One region of the Pseudomonas sp. PSE1(2024) genome, then DNA from elsewhere that is predicted to be linked to it. Evidence: predicted binding sites of a transcription regulator. Region 1 holds the regulator's gene; each other region holds the start of a gene.

Evidence for each region. The regulator FliA, encoded in region 1, starts transcription of late flagellar genes. The targets are predictions, from matches to a motif close to CTAAAGTTTNNNNNNNNNNNGCCGNTAA.
Region 2: ABTV87_RS01785 (methyl-accepting chemotaxis protein) is a predicted target of FliA. The motif match lies at 2,382-2,409, and genes of this name have one in related genera.
Region 3: flgM (flagellar biosynthesis anti-sigma factor FlgM) is a predicted target of FliA. The motif match lies at 2,438-2,465, and genes of this name have one in related genera.
Region 4: ABTV87_RS04335 (Maf family protein) is a predicted target of FliA. The motif match lies at 2,288-2,315, and genes of this name have one in related genera.

The regions. Positions count from the first base shown of each region.
Region 1 covers NZ_CP158967.1:1,763,491-1,767,992, forward strand. Annotated here, with positions in the region: gene fleN (flagellar synthesis regulator FleN) at 85-915, shown strand; gene fliA (RNA polymerase sigma factor FliA) at 912-1,652, shown strand; gene ABTV87_RS07970 (chemotaxis response regulator CheY) at 1,820-2,191, shown strand; gene ABTV87_RS07975 (protein phosphatase CheZ) at 2,210-2,998, shown strand; gene ABTV87_RS07980 (chemotaxis protein CheA) at 3,302-4,502, shown strand, end outside.
Region 2 covers NZ_CP158967.1:402,179-406,680, reverse strand. Annotated here, with positions in the region: gene ABTV87_RS01800 (formimidoylglutamate deiminase) at 1-1,209, shown strand, start outside; gene ABTV87_RS01795 (lipocalin family protein) at 1,347-1,916, opposite strand; gene ABTV87_RS01790 (hypothetical protein) at 1,948-2,202, opposite strand; gene ABTV87_RS01785 (methyl-accepting chemotaxis protein) at 2,485-4,377, shown strand; gene ABTV87_RS01780 (DUF924 family protein) at 4,440-4,502, opposite strand, start outside.
Region 3 covers NZ_CP158967.1:4,838,962-4,843,463, forward strand. Annotated here, with positions in the region: gene cheR (protein-glutamate O-methyltransferase CheR) at 1-447, opposite strand, end outside; gene ABTV87_RS21955 (chemotaxis protein CheV) at 495-1,427, opposite strand; gene flgA (flagellar basal body P-ring formation chaperone FlgA) at 1,510-2,271, shown strand; gene flgM (flagellar biosynthesis anti-sigma factor FlgM) at 2,501-2,827, shown strand; gene ABTV87_RS21970 (flagella synthesis protein FlgN) at 2,876-3,343, shown strand; gene ABTV87_RS21975 (flagellar brake protein) at 3,439-4,173, shown strand; gene ABTV87_RS21980 (MFS transporter) at 4,232-4,502, opposite strand, start outside.
Region 4 covers NZ_CP158967.1:1,006,019-1,010,520, forward strand. Annotated here, with positions in the region: gene mreB (rod shape-determining protein MreB) at 1-466, shown strand, start outside; gene mreC (rod shape-determining protein MreC) at 643-1,731, shown strand; gene mreD (rod shape-determining protein MreD) at 1,731-2,222, shown strand; gene ABTV87_RS04335 (Maf family protein) at 2,425-3,021, shown strand; gene rng (ribonuclease G) at 3,079-4,502, shown strand, end outside.

The DNA.
Region 1 (4,502 bases):
ATGGTCTGCCATGCATTGTTCCGGTTGTGAACGCGCAGCCAGTAATGTGGCCTCCGTCTATGCAAGACAAGGTAAAGAAATAACATGGGCAGCATGCATCCCGTACAGGTGATCGCGGTGACCGGCGGCAAAGGTGGCGTCGGCAAGACTAATGTGTCAGTGAACTTGTCCCTGGCGCTGGCAGAGCTTGGCCGTCGGGTCATGCTGCTGGACGCCGACCTGGGGCTGGCGAACGTCGACGTTCTGCTGGGCCTCACACCCAAACGCACCCTGGCCGACGTGATCGAAGGCCGCTGCGAGCTGCGCGACGTGCTGTTGCAAGGCCCCGGCGGGATCCGCATCGTGCCGGCCGCTTCCGGCACCCAGAGCATGGTTCACCTGAGCCCGGCCCAGCATGCCGGCCTGATTCAGGCGTTCAGCGACATCGGCGACAATCTCGATGTACTGGTGATCGACACCGCTGCGGGTATTGGTGACTCGGTAGTCAGTTTCGTTCGCGCAGCGCAAGAAGTCTTGCTGGTGGTCTGCGACGAGCCGACCTCGATCACCGACGCCTACGCGCTGATCAAGCTGCTCAACCGCGATTACGGCATGAACCGCTTCCGCGTCCTGGCCAACATGGCCCAGAGCCCGCAGGAAGGTCGCAATCTGTTCGCCAAGTTGACCAAGGTCACGGATCGCTTCCTCGACGTCGCCCTACAATACGTCGGCGCGGTGCCCTACGACGAAAGCGTGCGCAAGGCGGTGCAGAAGCAGCGTGCGGTCTATGAAGCCTTCCCGCGTTCCAAGTGCGCACTGGCGTTCAAGGCGATCGCACAGAAGGTCGACACCTGGCCGCTGCCCGCCAACCCGCGCGGCCACCTCGAATTTTTCGTCGAGCGCCTCGTGCAGCAAACGGCAGGACCTGTGCTATGACCGCCAGCGGTATGAACCTTTACAAAAAGTCGGCGCGTGACGCGCAGTACGAGCTGATCGAGCGTTACGCGCCACTGGTCAAACGCATCGCCTACCACTTGCTGGCGCGATTGCCGGCCAGTGTGCAGGTCGAAGACCTGATCCAGGCCGGGATGATCGGCCTGCTTGAAGTCTCGACCAAATACGACGCCAGCAAGGGCGCCAGTTTTGAAACGTACGCGGGCATCCGGATCCGCGGTGCGATGCTCGATGAAGTCCGTAAGGGGGACTGGGCGCCACGCTCGGTTCACCGCAATACCCGTATGGTCAGCGACGCGATTCGCTCGATTGAAGCTAAAACCGGCCGTGACGCTAAAGATCACGAAGTTGCGGCCGAACTCCAATTGAGTCTCGACGATTACTACGGGATTTTGAACGACACCCTGGGCAGCCGGCTGTTCAGTTTCGACGACCTGTTGCAGGACGGCGAACACGAAGGGCTGCACGAGGATGGCGCCAGTGCTCATCTGGAGCCGTCGCGCGATCTGGAAGACGAACGTTTCCAGGCCGCGCTGGCGGACGCGATTGCCAATTTGCCGGAGCGTGAGCGACTGGTGTTGGCGCTGTACTACGACGAAGAGCTGAACCTCAAGGAAATCGGTGAAGTCCTTGGCGTCAGTGAATCGCGGGTCAGCCAGTTACACAGCCAGTGCGCGGCCCGCTTGCGGGGGCGTTTGGGGGAGTGGCGAGCGCGCTGAAGGCAGTGTGGGGACACTGCGAACGAGGCTGGTGCGGTGGTGAACGGCACCGGTCTTGCTCTGTTGTGCTCCAGACAGTCATCGAGTGTTTTGCCGGATTGATTGAAATGGCGCGTCCAGGTGCTGGACGCGTTTAAGACTGCTTGGAGGTCGAATTGAACAAAGACATGAAAATCCTCATCGTTGATGACTTCTCAACGATGCGGCGGATCATCAAGAACCTGTTGCGTGATCTCGGGTTCACCAACACCGTTGAAGCCGACGATGGCACCACTGCCATTCCGGTGCTCAACAGCGGCAGCATCGACTTTCTGGTGACCGACTGGAACATGCCCGGCATGACCGGTATCGACCTGCTGCGCCACGTGCGCGCCGATGAAAAGCTCAAGCACCTGCCAGTGCTGATGGTGACCGCTGAAGCCAAGCGCGAGCAGATCATCGAAGCGGCCCAGGCCGGCGTGAACGGCTATGTGGTCAAACCTTTCACGGCCCAGGCGTTGAAAGAAAAAATCGAGAAGATTTTCGAACGCATCGGCTGATGAACGCGCGGGGGAGCTATGGAGCATAAAGAATCTTCACAGGGCGACTTCGAGTCGACCCTGAAAAAACACGCGGTCGAACTGGTCGAAAGCCTTGAAAAGGGCAGGTTCGGCGACGCTGTGCAACTGATCCATGAGCTCAATCAGACCCGTGACCGTGGCCTGTACCAGGAAGTGGGCAAGCTCACGCGTGAACTGCACAGTGCGATCGTCAATTTCCAGATCGATCCGCACATGCCGCAGGCTGAGGAAGTGTCGCAAATCACCGACGCTACCGAGCGCCTGGGCTACGTGGTCAAACTGACCGAAGCTGCCGCCAACCGCACCATGGATCTGGTGGAAAGCGCGACCCCTGTGGTCAATGGCCTGGCTGACGAAGCCCAGGCCTTGAGCGCCGATTGGGGCCGCTTCATGCGCCGTGAGGTCGGGGCTGAAGAGTTCCGTGAACTGGCGCGCCGGGTCGACGGTTTTCTGGCACGCAGCAGCGCGGACAACCGCGCGGTGTCGAGCAATCTGAACGACATTCTGCTCGCCCAGGATTACCAGGACCTCACCGGTCAGGTGATCAAGCGCGTGACCCAATTGGTCACCGAAGTCGAAAGCAACCTGCTCAAGCTCGTGCTCATGGCCAGCCAGGTGGACCGCTTTGCGGGCATCGAACATGACCGTGCGGCGATGCTTGCTGAAAAAGATCCACAAAAACATCTCTCGCAGGGTGAAGGTCCGCAGATTCATGCCGATAAACGAGAAGACGTTGTGTCCGGTCAGGACGATGTGGACGATTTGCTATCCAGCCTTGGATTTTGAGTTTTTTTGGGTTTTGTTAGGTCGTGATGTCGGTTAATGCCGGGTCGCGCCGCGCCCCACAAGGCGCAAGACTAGGCACGAGGAGAGTGGTTTGGTTTTTCCAAATGAACGACGAGTAACGACGGATTGCGCCTTGTGGGGCGCGGCCCGGAGGGTTGGGTTTGTGAGCGCGCCATGCTGCGTTGCGAGCCTTGATAAGGAAACGACCCTTATCGGCGGCTCGCGCCTTGCCTGGCACGCTCACAAACCCAACGCGACCCGGCATTAACCGACATCACGACCTACTGTAGGAGCACCCCATTAATGAGCTTCGGCGCCGATGAAGAGATCCTTCAGGATTTCCTGGTTGAGGCCGGCGAGATTCTTGAGCAACTGTCCGAACAACTGGTCGAGCTGGAAAGCCGCCCGGATGACGCAGATCTGCTCAACGCAATTTTTCGCGGTTTCCACACTGTAAAAGGGGGCGCCGGCTTCCTTCAGCTCAACGAGCTGGTGGAGTGCTGTCACATCGCCGAAAACGTGTTCGACATCCTGCGCAAGGGTGAACGACGCGTCGATGCAGAACTGATGGACGTGGTGCTCGAAGCGCTGGACGCGGTGAACAGCATGTTCAGCGAAGTCCGCGATCGCAGCCCGATCACCGCCGCCACCCCGGAACTGCTGGCCGCCCTGGCGCGTCTGGCCGAACCGCAATCGGCGGATGAAGCCCCGGCCTCGCCTGTTGCCGAGATGATCGAAGAACTGGTCGTCGAAGGCGATTCGGGCGACATCACCGATAACGAATTTGAACAGTTGCTGGACTCGCTGAACGCCGTCAAGGCCGAAGCCGAAGCCCCGGCGGCTGCCGCTGCACCTGCTTCCACCGAAGCGGCCAGCGATGAAATCACCGACGCCGAGTTCGAGTCGCTGCTCGACCAGTTGCATGGCAAAGGCCAGTTCGCGGCCGACGCCGTAGCTCCGGCTGCTGCGGCACCTGCTGCCCCAGCGGCGGGCGACAGCTCCGACATCACCGACGACGAATTCGAAGCCTTGCTCGATCAGTTGCACGGCAAGGGCAACTTTGCCGTTGATGCGCTGGAATCGGCGATTGCTTCGGTGCCTGCGCCTGCTGCTCCGGCAGCGGCTGCGGCCGGTAGCGATCTGATCTCCGATCACGAGTTCGAATCGCTGCTCGACGATCTGCATGGCAAAGGCAAGTTCACTGACGTCGCCACCGGTGCGGTCGTGACTGCCGGCAATGCTTCGGCGGTTGCAACGCCTGCTGCGAAGGCCCCGGCCGCTGCGGCAAAACCTGCTGCAAAAGCGCCTGAGCCGAAAGCCGAACCGGCCAAGCCGGCTGCCGCTGCTGCACCGGCTCCGGCCCGTGCTCCGGCGACTCCGCCACCGGAAAAACCGGCGAGCGAAGCCGAGACTACCGTGCGTGTGGACACTGCACGTCTCGACGAAATCATGAACATGGTCGGCGAACTGGTGCTGGTGCGTAACCGTCTGGTGCGCCTGGGCC
Region 2 (4,502 bases), 1.4 Mb from region 1:
CCGAATCTGCACTCCCACGCGTTCCAGCGAGCGATGGCGGGACTTGCAGAAGTGGCCGGCAATCCCAACGACAGTTTCTGGACCTGGCGCGATCTGATGTACCGGCTCGTCGGAAAAATCAGCCCCGACCAGCTCGGTGTGATTGCCCGTCAGCTGTACATCGAAATGCTCAAGGCCGGTTACACCTCGGTCGCCGAATTCCATTACGTCCACCACGATTACAACGGCCAGCCTTACGCCGACCCGGCCGAACTGGCGTTACGCATCAGCCAGGCGGCCAGCTCCGCCGGCATCGGCCTGACGCTGTTGCCGGTGCTCTACAGCCACAGCGGTTTCGGCGGCCAGACGCCGAACGAAGGCCAGCGCCGTTTCATCAACAGCACCGAAAACTACCTGAAGCTGCAATCGCGCCTGCAACCCCTGCTGGCGCAGCAAAAGGCGCAGTCGCTGGGCCTGTGCTTCCACTCGTTGCGCGCGGTCACGCCACAGCAGATCAGCGAAGTGCTGGCAGCCAGCGACCAGCAATGCCCGGTGCACATCCACATCGCCGAACAGCAGAAGGAAGTCGACGACTGCCTGAGCTGGAGCGGTCGTCGTCCGCTGCAATGGCTGTACGAAAACACCGAAGTCGATCAGCGCTGGTGCCTGGTCCACGCGACTCACGCCAATCCGGAAGAAGTCACGCTGATGGCCAAGAGTCGCGCCATCGCCGGCCTGTGCCTGACCACCGAGGCCAACCTCGGCGACGGGATTTTCCCGGCGGTGGATTTCCTCGCTCAGGGCGGGCGCATGGGCATCGGCTCCGACAGCCATGTGTCGTTGAGCGTGGTGGAAGAACTGCGCTGGCTGGAATACGGTCAGCGCCTGCGCGATCAGCGGCGCAACCGCTTGTATGGCGCGGATCAGCCGATGGTCGGCCGTACGCTGTATGACGCGGCGCTGGACGGTGGTGCTCAGGCCTTGGGCCAGCCGATCGGCGCGCTGGAAGTCGGCAAGCGTGCCGACTGGATTGTGCTCGATGGCAACGATCCGTATCTGGCCACGGCCAGCGGTGACGGGATTCTCAATCGCTGGCTGTTTGCCGGTGGCGATCGTCAGGTACGCGACGTGCTGGTCAATGGTCAGTGGGCTGTGCGCGAGGGGCGACATGCCGGGGAGGAGGACAGCAATCGCGCCTTCACCCAGGTCCTGCGAGAGCTTTTGGGCTGACACAAACCTCTGTTACTGATCGTTCCCACGCTCTGCGTGGGAATGCAGCCCGGGACGCTCCGCGTCCCGAAAGCGGACGCAGAGCGTCCATTGAGGCATTCCCACGCGGAGCGTGGGAACGATCAGAACAGGAGACATCAGTTGGACGTCTTGGCCATCTGCTGATCCGACGTACGCCAGATCAGGCGCGTGGTGTCGTAACCCTGCTGACGCGCCTTGCTCAGCAGTTCCTCACGCACCACGCCGTTGACGGTCGGCGTGCGGGACAACAGCCACAGGTAGCGACGACTCGGGTCGCCCACGAGCGCGGTCTTGTAGTCATCGCTGACGTACAGCACCCAGTATTGCCCCTTCGCCACACCCGGAATCAGGCGCGAAAACCAGGTATCGAACTCGACCCACAGCTTGTCGGTCTTGCCCGGCACCTGTGGATAAGCCGTGCCTTTGACTTCTTCCCACTGCCAGTCCGCCGTCAGGCAGCGGTTGTACACCCCGACATTGCCGTCGGGCTTGAGGGTGTAGCGGGCTTCGGATTGCGCGCAATTGCGCTGGAAATACATCGGCAGACGCGCCAGTTCGTACCAGGTGCCCTGGTAACGCTTGAGATTGACACTGTTGACCGTCTTCGGCGCCAGCGGATCTTCACCGGACGTGGCGCAGCCGGCCAATACCAGGCCGGCCAAAAGGACAAGCAATAACCGCTTCATTGTTTTTCTCCCGTGGGCGCGTAGCCCCGGTTTACTTCAGGCCTTGGCCGGAAAACATCAGCACTTTGTCACCGGCGTACTGCACGCTGATAAAGCTGTTCTTGTCGCCCCAGGTACAACTGGACATGCCGAGCGCGCCCGAGCAATCGGTGGGCTTGCCAAGCAGTGTCTCCACTTCGGCCTTGGCCATGCCGGCCGAGAGCTTCGAATAGTTTTCCTGATTGACCTTGCTGCATGCGGCCAACAGCACGCAAAACGACAGCAGGGCGATAGATCGCAGCGACATGGTGTAACTCCTGGAACGGAAGGGGGATGGCATGGCGCCAACCAGAAGCTTAGAAGAGAAAACCCCTGTCTGGTTCCCTGGGAGGCTGGCTATTTGTTAGCCCGCTCGTCCGGCTTTCGCCGGTAAATCAGACAGTTTGTAAGGCTATTGAGCATTTCGTCGTATTTCGCAAAAGGCGCCTAATCTTTGGCGCGCCGCGGTCGAAATAAGAGCAGCGCAAAGCCCGATAGTGTGGCAAATTGCCGCCCTTTCTTGACCAGCCCCTTCGCGGTAGCTCACTTAATGACCAGAAACATGAAATTCAGCCACAAGATCTTGTTGGCTGCCGCCCTCGTGGTGGCCGTTGCGTTCGCCTGTTTCATTTTGTTCAACGACTATCGCCAGCGCGAAGCCCTGCAAAGCAGTACCGAAGCGTCGATGCAGGAACTGGGCAGCCTGACCACCAGCAACATCCAGACCTGGCTGGAAAGCCGCATCCAGTTGCTGCAATCGATGGCGCAACAGGTTGTCGCCGACGGCAACGCCCCGGCCAGCCTGAAACGCATTATCGACCTGCCCGCCTACACCAGCAATTTCCAGCTCAGCTACTTCGGCGGTGCAGACGGTGTGATGTTCTCGGTCCCGGCCGGCAACCGTGCGCCGGATTACGATCCGCGCGCCCGTGGCTGGTACAAGGCGGCCAATGCTGCGCAACAGACCATCGTCACCGAACCGTACATCGCCGCGTCGTCGGGCAAACTGGTGATCACCGTCGCCACCCCGGTGCAGCGCCAGGGCCAGATGATCGGTGTGGCCGGCGCCGACATTGACCTGTCGAGTGTCAGCGCGATCATCAACTCGCTGAACTTCGGCGGCCACGGTCACGCGTTCATCGTCGGCGCCGACGGCAAAATCCTGATCCACCCGGACAGCAAACTGGTGCTCAAGACCCTGGCCGAGGCCTATCCCAACGGTGCGCCGAAAGTCAGCCCGGGCCTGAAAGAAGTCGAGTTCGACGGCAAGACCCAGCTGATCTCCTTCACCCACGTCAACGGCGTGCCCTCGGCCGACTGGTACGTGGCGCTGGTGCTGGACAAAGACACCGCGTTCTCGATGCTCAGCGAGTTCCGCACCTCGGCGCTGATCGCCATGGTCATCGCCGTGGTGATCATCATCGCCCTGCTCGGCATGCTGATCCGCGTACTGATGCAACCGCTGCTGACCATGGGCCGCGCCATGCACGACATCGCCGAAGGCGAAGGTGACCTGACCAAACGCCTGACCATCCACGGCCACGATGAATTCGGCGCGCTGGGGCTGTCGTTCAACCGTTTCGTCGAGCGCATTCACACTTCGATCCGCGAAGTGTCGTCGGCCACCGGCCAGGTCAACGAAGTCGCCCTGCGCGTGGTCGCGGCGTCGAACTCGTCGATGTTCAACTCCGACCAGCAAGCCTCGCGCACCAACAGCGTGGCCGCCGCGATCAACCAGCTAGGCGCCGCCGCCCAGGAAATCGCCCAGAACGCCGCCCTCGCCTCGCAACATTCCAGCGACGCGCGCAGCCTGGCCGAAGACGGCCAGCAGGTTGTGGATAAAACCATCCACGCGATGCAACAGCTGTCGGCGAAGATCAGCGACTCCTGCGGCAACATCGAAACCCTGAACAGCAACACCGTGAACATCGGGCAGATTCTGGAAGTGATCACCAGCATCTCCCAGCAGACCAACCTGCTGGCGCTCAACGCCGCCATCGAAGCGGCCCGTGCCGGAGAAGCCGGTCGTGGTTTCGCCGTGGTCGCCGACGAAGTCCGCAACCTGGCGCACCGCACCCAGGATTCCGCGCAGCAAGTGCAGAAGATGATTGAAGAGCTGCAAGTCGGCGCGCGTCAGGCGGTCGGCATCATGACCGAGAGCCAGCGTGAGAGCGAAAGCAGCGTCGGCATCGCCAACCAGGCCGGCGAACGCCTGGGCAGCGTGACCCAGCGTATCGGCGAGATCGACGGCATGAACCAGTCGGTAGCGACGGCGACGGAAGAGCAGACGGCGGTGGTCGAGTCGATCAACGTCGATATCAACGAGATCAACACGCTGAACCAGGAAGGTGTGGAGAACTTGCAGGCGACGTTGCGGGCTTGTGCGGATCTGGAGCAGCAGGCTGCGCGGTTGAAGCAGTTGGTAGGCAGCTTCAGGATTTAAGGCGCTCTCACTGATCTCTTCGCGGGCCTTTCTGCGAAGAGGTCAGTCGTCTTGATACTGATTCAGAAACTCGACCCTGGTTGCGAAAGAAACACCAACTCCTCCGCCGTAGACTCCCGCCCCAA
Region 3 (4,502 bases), 3.1 Mb from region 1:
GCTGCCGGACAGATCCGTGGCAACGATCTGCACGCCCATCTTCAACTGGCCGATGTTGGTCCGCTCGAACTCGTCGATCGACATCGATAGCGAATAGGGTTCCTGACCCGACGAGCAGGCTGCCGACCAGATCCGCAGACGCTGGTTGGGAGCGGCCTTGATGGCCTCGGGCAGCACCTTGTTCTTCAAGACTTCAAACGGATAGGTGTCACGAAACCACAGGGTTTCGTTGGTCGTCATGGCATCGACCACCTGCTCGCGCAAACCGCTGCGCGGCTGGGTCTGGATGCGCTGTACCAGCTCACCCAGGGACTTGATGCCTTGCTGCTCCATCAGTTTGTTGAGACGGCTCGACACCAGGTACTGCTTGTTTTCACCGAGCAAAATGCCACAGGCTTTTTCCAGGAAGACCCGGAACTGTTCGAAATCCAAATTACCCGTAGACAAATGATGCCGCCTCTTAAATCGTGTTGAACGCCAGGGGCAGAAGGCCCTTAGCTGATATCTGCTGCTTTGATCCGGTCGACTACCCGGGATGCCAGGTCATCAGGACGGAACTTGGCCAGGAAGTCATCGGCACCGACTTTCTTGACCATCGCCTGATTGAACACACCCGACAACGAAGTATGCAGGATGATATGAAGCTTTTGCATCCGAGGGTCGCTGCGGATCTCGGCCGTCAGGGTGTACCCGTCCATCTCCGGCATTTCGATGTCGGAGATCATCATCAGGAACTCTTCTTCCGGCTTCTTGCCCTCGTCGACCAGCTTGCGCAGGTAATCCAGCGCCTGCTTGCCGTCGTTCAACGCCACCACTTCGACACCGACCGTCTGCAGGCAACGCGTCACCTGCTTGCGCGCCACCGACGAGTCATCGACCGTCAGCACCCGCAGCGACAACGCCTTGCTCTGGGTCTCGACATCCACCACGCCGACCGAAATCGCTTCCGGGGTCGGCGCAACTTCCGCCAGCACCTTCTCGACGTCGATGATTTCGACTAACTGATTGTCGACCCGAGTCACAGCGGTCAGGTAATGATCGCGCCCGGTGCCCTTGGGCGGCGGATGGATCTCTTCCCAGTTCATGTTCACGATACGTTCCACCGAGCGCACCAGGAAACCCTGGGTCTTGGTGTTGTATTCCGTGATGATCACGAACGGACTGTTCTTGTCTTTCAAAGCACCGGAGCCGGTCGCCATCGCCAGATCAAGGATCGGAATGGTCGCCCCCCGGATATTCGCCACCCCGCACACGACAGGACTGGACTTGGGCATCACCGTCAGTTGCGGGCATTGCAGCACTTCCCGAACCTTGAACACGTTGATCCCGTAGAGCTGCTGGCCGTCGAGACGGAACAACAACAGCTCCAGGCGATTCTGCCCCACCAGTTGCGTGCGCTGGTTCACCGAATCCATTACACCAGCCATGCCCAGACTCCTACACCAACGCCAAGTGTTGTTGCGACGCACATTCATTGCTAAACGGCACGGCGCTTGCTTTTTAACTCGTATGAACGCTCAAACGACATTTTTCCGACGCCTGACATCTCCCCTCCGCAGAGGGCTTTGCGCGATGTCCGCCGTTTGCCTTTTTTTCGCTGGCAGCCCTGCCGGTGCTGATGCGGTTACCTTGCCTGACATGCTTATCGGCGTCACTCAGGGCTTTCTTGAATTCACCGTAGAAGACTATCTGGCTACCAGTCAAACGGAAGGCCGTTATGAAATTGAGGTCAACCAGCTCGATCCCCGCATGCGCATGCCTATGTGCGACAAGGAATTGACAGCGACACTGGAGAGTCCGGCACGCCCTCTGGGCCGTGTCACGGTCAAGGTCCGCTGCGAAGGCGCCTCCCCCTGGACGGTGTTCGTGCCCGCTCAAGTCCGCCTGTTTCGCGAGATTGTCACCACCACGCGGCCACTCAAACGCGCCGGCATCATCGAGCCTCAGGACGTGACCTTGCGCGAGCGCGACGTCAGCACGATCAATCAGGGTTTTCTGACGTCGGTGGATGAAGCCATCGGGCAGAAATTGACCCGACCAACGGTAGCCGATCAAGTCATCACCCTGGTGCATCTGGAACAGGCGGAAGTGGTTCGCAAGGGCGATCAAGTGGTGATCACCGCCCGCAGCGGCACCCTCGCCGTCCGCATGCCGGGCGAAGCCCTGTCGAACGGTGGCCTGAAAGAACAGATTCGGGTGAAAAACCTCAATTCCCAACGGGTTATCAAGGCGCAGGTTATCGCGCCCGGCCAGGTGGAAGTTGCCATGTGAACGGCCATGTAGCGGCCATGTAGCGGTGATGTGAGCGGCTGTATGAACGGATATTTGAAAAGCCCCTGAGTACGCAAGCAGAAAACTGGCGCTGACCAGAGCTGTTCCCTAAACTGTGCCGCAGCAGGATCTGCAACGGCGCATGCAAGCTCATTGCTAAATGAGCCTAAAGTTTTCCAGGGGATGGCCGAGAACATGGCAAGCGTCCAAATTCCCAGAGGTTTTTAACATGGTCATCGATTTCAGCCGTTTGAACAGCTCCTCGTCACTTACGGGCAGTACGCGTACCAGCAACGCCAAGGAAACCGCCGAAACCGGCACTTCCGCGCCGCTGAATACCCCGGCCGAACAGGCCAGTACCGCAAAAAGCGGGGAATCGGTACACCTCAGCAATGAGGCTCAACAGTTGCAGAAGGTCACTGACAAGCTGCGCGATCAGCCTGCCGTCGATAAAGCCCGCGTGGCCGAGTTGAAAGCAGCGATTGCCGATGGCAGCTACAAAGTCGACAGCAACCGTGTAGCCAGCAAACTGCTCAATTTCGAAGCCCAGCGCTAGGCCTCGGTCAGCGCCAGGCTTTTGGACGCTTAAAACCCAAGGCCAGCCATGCACGACACTAATTTATTGCAACTGATCACCGACGACTTTGCTCCAGCTCAACAATTGCTGGAGTTACTGCAAACCGAGTCCCTCGCCTTGCACGGTCGCGACATGCCTCTGCTGGAAGAAATTCTGGCGCGCAAACAGGCATTGATCATTCTGCTCGAACAGCATGGCCGCAAGCGCAGCGAAATTCTCGCCAGTCTCAATCTGTCCCTCGACCGCGCAGGCCTGGAACAACTGGCCAGCCAGTCGAGCATCGGCGACCAGTTGCTGAGCCAGAGCGATGTCCTGACCGACCTGATTGCCCAGTGCCAGGCAGCCAACGTCAAGAACGGCCAGTCGATCATCATGCAGCAGGCCGCCACGGCCAATCAGCTGAAAATCCTCACCGGCGGCGAGCCTCCCGCGCTCTACGATGCCAGTGGCACCTTCTCCAAACTGCAGAAACCGCGCGCGCTCAGCCAGGCGTGATGCTTTCTTCTATGCTTGCGCTCTATCAACGTGCGAAACATGCTGGCAAAATACTGGCCAGCCGTAGTCAAATTTTGTCTGGAGATTGATTTAACGTGTCCAACGATGACGCTCCGCAGCCCCCAAAGGTGCTCACCACGCCCCTGGAGATCTCCAGCAATCTGCGCCAGCTGCAAGAGAGCCACGATCCGCTGATCATTACGTTCCACGAGCGCAGCCAGCGCTTCCAGAGCTACCTGATTGAAGTCGATCGCGAAAACGGTTCGATCAAGCTTGATGAGATGATCCCGCGCGACGGCGAACGTTTTCTGGAAGCAGGCGAACCGTTCAAGGTTGAGGGTTTTCATGATGGCGTGCGCATTGCCTGGGAATGCACAGGGACGCTGAGCATCAAGGATTCCGACGGCGACCGCTTCTACACCGGCGACCTGCCTACCGAAGTGGTTTATCACCAGCGCCGCAATGCCTTCCGCGCCGCCCTGAAGCTGACCGACCTGGTCAGCGTCGAACTGGGTGGCGAAAAGCTCAAGTCGCCGATCGGCGGCAAACTGCTGGATATCTCTGCCACCGGTTGCAAGCTGCGTTTCGAAGGCGACATCACTGACCGCCTGCAACTGGGCCAGGTCTATGATCGCCTGATCGCCGCGCCGCTGTTCGGCAACCAACCGGTATCGGTCGAGCTGCGTTACCTGCACTTCGAAGAAAAGCTCAACATCACCTTCGCCGGCCTGCGCTTTCACAACATCAGCGGCCCGGCGGCCCGCAACGTCGAGCGTTTCGTTTATCAACTGCAGCGCGAAGCGCGTCGGTTCGATAAAGACGATCTCTGATCGGCAGGCATAAAAAACGGGCAGTCACTGCGGTGACTGCCCGTTTTTTATGCCCGGATCACGGCTTGGCGGGAGTGATGTCCGGCCCCTCGTCTTCGACTGTCGAGTCGGTGGGCGCGGCAGATTCTGGCTCTGGTTCAGGTTCTGGCTCCGGTTCAGGAGCGACCGTATTCTGCATCTGCTCCTGCACCACCTGCTCGTCAACCCGCGGATCAAGCGCTGCTACCAGCGGCGAACTGGACATGCTGTCCGGCATCGCCACGTGATGCAGCGGTGCATCGTCGACCTGGTGCAGATTGGTCACGGCTTTCGGGCGGATCCGCCACACC
Region 4 (4,502 bases), 760 kb from region 1:
CTTCGACGAAGCGATCATCACCTACGTGCGCCGCAACTACGGCAGCCTGATCGGCGAATCCACCGCCGAGCGCATCAAGCAGGAAATCGGTACGGCCTACCCGGGCGGCGAAGTTCGCGAAGTCGACGTTCGCGGTCGCAACCTGGCCGAAGGCGTTCCGCGCGCATTCACCCTGAACTCCAACGAAGTGCTGGAAGCTCTGCAAGAGTCCCTGGCAACCATCGTTCAGGCCGTGAAAAGCGCCCTGGAGCAATCGCCGCCGGAACTGGCTTCCGACATCGCCGAGCGTGGCCTTGTGCTGACCGGTGGTGGCGCGCTGCTGCGTGACCTCGACAAGCTGCTGGCCCAGGAAACCGGTCTGCCGGTGATCGTTGCCGAAGATCCGCTGACCTGCGTCGCTCGCGGCGGTGGCCGTGCATTGGAAATGATGGACAAGCACACCATGGACCTGCTCTCCAGCGAATAATCGCCGGGTGCAATACGTGGGTGAGCGCACAGGCAGCACTTTGCAGTGCTGCCTGTTGGCGTTTATCTTCTGTCAGTCTTCATCCAGGCCGGTTTGATGCCGTATGAATAAACAGAACATTTGCCTGGGAGGAGCGGCTTATTAAACCGCTTTTCGCCAAGGGCCCCTCACTGGGCGTGCGCTTGTTGGTGCTGGCCGTACTGTCGGTCGCGCTGATGGTCGTTGACGCGCGCTTCAGCCTGCTTAAACCCGTACGCAGCCAGGCCTCGCTGGTGCTGATGGACGCCTACTGGATCACTGACCTGCCCGGACGGTTGTGGGAAGGTATCGCCAGCCAGTTCGGCAGTCGCACCGAGCTCGTCGCCGAAAATGAAAAACTCAAGTCGGAGAACCTGCTGTTGCAGGGTCGCATGCAGAAGCTTGCCGCCCTCACCGAGCAGAACGTCCGTCTGCGAGAGTTGCTCAATTCTTCCGCGCTGGTCAACGAGAAGGTCGAAGTGGCCGAGCTGATCGGCATGGACCCCAACCCCTTCACCCATCGCATCATCATCAATAAAGGTGAGCGTGATGGCGTGGTGCTCGGTCAGCCGGTGCTCGATGCTCGCGGCCTGATGGGGCAGGTGGTCGAACTGATGCCGTACACCTCTCGTGTGTTGCTGCTGACCGACTCGACCCACAGCATTCCTGTGCAGGTGAACCGTAACGGTCTGCGGGCGATTGCCAGCGGCACCGGTAACCCCGAGCGTCTGGAACTGCGCCACGTGGCGGACACTGCCGACGTCAAGGAAGGCGATCTGCTGGTCAGCTCCGGACTCGGTCAGCGTTTCCCGGCTGGTTATCCGGTGGCGACGGTCAAGGAAGTGATCCACGATTCCGGCCAGCCATTCGCCATTGTTCGCGCCGTGCCGACCGCCGCACTGAACCGCAGCCGTTACCTGCTGCTGGTATTCAGTGACAACCGCACCGCCGAAGAACGTGCCAATGATGCCGCGCAGGCTCAGGAAAACCTTGATGCCTTTGGTGGTGGTCCGGTGATTCCGTCCACGGTACCGAAAATCGTTACCCCGCCTGCCGCAGCAGCAACTCCAGCCACGGCGACGCCGCCGGCTGCGCCTGCCGCCAGCACCACGCCGGCCAAACCCGCTGCAAGCAAACCGCCTGCAGCCACACCAGCGGCCAGCAAACCGCCGGCGAATCAGCCGGCGGCTCGACCAGCGGCCAAACCGCCAGTCACTGCGCCGGCGACCACCGGGAGGCAAGAATAATGGTCGGGGCTACCGCATCGCGTAACGGCTGGATTGTATGGCTGACGTTTATCGTCGGCATTCTGCTCAGTGTGTCGCCATTGCCCATTTTCATGGAAATCCTGCGCCCGCTGTGGCTGGCCTTGCTCCTGACTTTCTGGGCGTTGTATCTGCCGCACACCGTCGGCATGGTCACGGCCTTCTGCCTGGGGCTGGCCGAAGACGTGCTGCAGGGCGATCTGCTCGGTCAGAATGCCTTGATCCTGACACTGATCACGTTCCTGGTGCTGTCGTTGCAGCAACGCCTGCGAATGTTCCCGATGTGGCAGCAGAGCCTGGTCGTCCTGGTGATCTTCGGCCTCGCCCAGCTCGTACAGCTTTGGCTCAGTGCCTTGACCGGCAACCGTCAGCCGACCCTCGCGTTGGTACTGCCGGCACTGGTCAGTGCCTTGCTCTGGCCATGGGTCAGCTTCGCTTTGCGTGGATTGCGCCGGCGCTACAAAATCAACTGATTCGGTCAGGCATTTGCCCAAACCAGTGCCTTGCCTCGCAAATGAAGTTCTTTTTGGGCGAGTGGCTGTTGTTGCCAGACAAGGCGCCGTGACGAGTCATAGCGTGCTATGGCGAGGAACGGCAACGCAGTATGGCAACACCAGACGCCGACCAAAGGGAACAGCATTTGTGAGGCAGGGCACCAAACAGGGAGATGTCTTGATGGAAAAGCTTTACCTCGCCTCAGGGTCGCCGCGTCGGCGTGAGTTGCTCACGCAGATCGGCATTCCGTTTACCGCCATCAGCGCGGATATCGATGAAACCCCTCTCGCCAATGAATCCCCATCGGCCTACGTCGAGCGCCTGGCGCGCGGCAAGGCCGAGGCCGGGCGGCGCACCGTCGTTTGCGACGTAGCGTTTTGCGTACTGGGCGCCGACACCGCTGTGGTGCTGGACGGCAAAATTCTTGGCAAACCGGTGGACGAAGCCGACGCATGCGCCATGCTGATGATGTTGTCCGGCAAGGAGCATGAAGTGCTGACAGCAATTGCCGTGCTCGACGGCGAGCGCTGCGAGTCGCGGGTGGTGCGCAGTCTGGTGCGGTTCCGGTCGATCAGTCGCGAAGAAGCCGCCGCCTACTGGGCCAGCGGCGAACCCCGGGACAAGGCGGGTGGCTACGGCATTCAGGGGCTCGGCGCGGTGTTCGTCGCCGGCCTCAATGGCAGTTACTCGGCGGTCGTCGGCTTGCCGGTGTGCGAAAGCGCAGAACTGCTCGGCCATTTCGGCATACCCTGTTGGCAAACCCTGAACGCGCAATAAGCGTCGAACGGACAAGATGCGGCCATTATCGTGAACATGCCTGAACGAGACCCTGCCATGAGTGAAGAGATTCTGATCAACATCACGCCGATGGAATCGCGCGTGGCGGTGGTCGAAAACGGTGTGCTGCAAGAAGTGCACGTCGAGCGTACGCAAAAACGCGGGATCGTCGGCAACATCTATAAAGGCAAGGTGGTGCGAGTCCTGCCGGGCATGCAGGCGGCATTCGTCGACATCGGTCTGGATCGCGCAGCCTTCATTCATGCTTCGGAAATCTCCCTGCGCGAAGGCCCGGCGGTAGAAAGCATCAGCGCTCTGGTGCACGAAGGCCAGAGCCTGGTGGTGCAGGTCACCAAGGATCCGATCGGTTCCAAAGGTGCGCGGCTGACCACGCAACTGTCGATCCCGTCGCGCTATCTGGTGTACATGCCACGCACCGCCCACGTCGGTATTTCCCTGAAGATCGAAGACGAAGCCGAGCGCGAACGCCTCAAGCAGGTGGTCAGCGATTGCGTGGCCAAAGAAGGCATCAAGGAGGCTGGCGGCTTCATTTTGCGTACCGCCGCCGAAGGTGCCGGGGCCGATGAGATCCTGATGGACATCCGCTACCTGCGCCGCCTGTGGGATCAGATCAACGAACAGATCAAAACCATCGGTGCACCGAGCGTGATCTACGAAGACTTAGGCCTGGCGCTGCGCACCCTGCGCGATCTGGTCAGCCCGAAGATCGAGAAAATCCGTATCGACTCCCGGGAAACCTTCCAGAAAACCACGCAGTTCGTCGCCGAACTGATGCCGGAAATCGCCGACCGTCTGGAACACTACCCGGGTGAACGACCGATTTTCGACCTGTATGGCGTCGAAGACGAAATCCAGAAAGCCCTGGAACGCAAGGTACCGCTGAAGTCCGGCGGCTATCTGGTGATCGATCCGGCGGAAGCCATGACCACCATCGATGTGAACACCGGTGCGTTCGTCGGTCATCGCAACCTCGAAGAAACCATCTTCAAGACCAACCTCGAAGCCGCGACCGCGATTGCCCGGCAGATGCGCCTGCGCAATCTGGGCGGGATCATCATCATCGACTTCATCGACATGGAAGACGAAGAGCACCAGCGTCAGGTGCTGCGTACCCTGGAGAAACAACTGGAGCGCGATCACGCCAAGACCAACATCATCGGCATCACCGAGTTGGGCCTGGTGCAGATGACGCGCAAGCGCACCCGCGAAAGCCTCGAGCAGGTGCTGTGCGAACCGTGCAGCAGTTGTCAGGGCCGGGGCAAGCTGAAAACCCCGGAAACCATTTGCTACGAGATTTTCCGCGAGATCCTGCGTGAAGCCCGGGCCTATCAGGCCGAGGGTTATCGGGTGCTGGCGAACCAGAAAGTGGTGGATCGCCTGCTCGATGAAGAGTCCGGTAACGTGGCCGAACTTGAAGGTTTCATCGGGCGCACCATACGCTTCCAGGTAGAAACCATGTA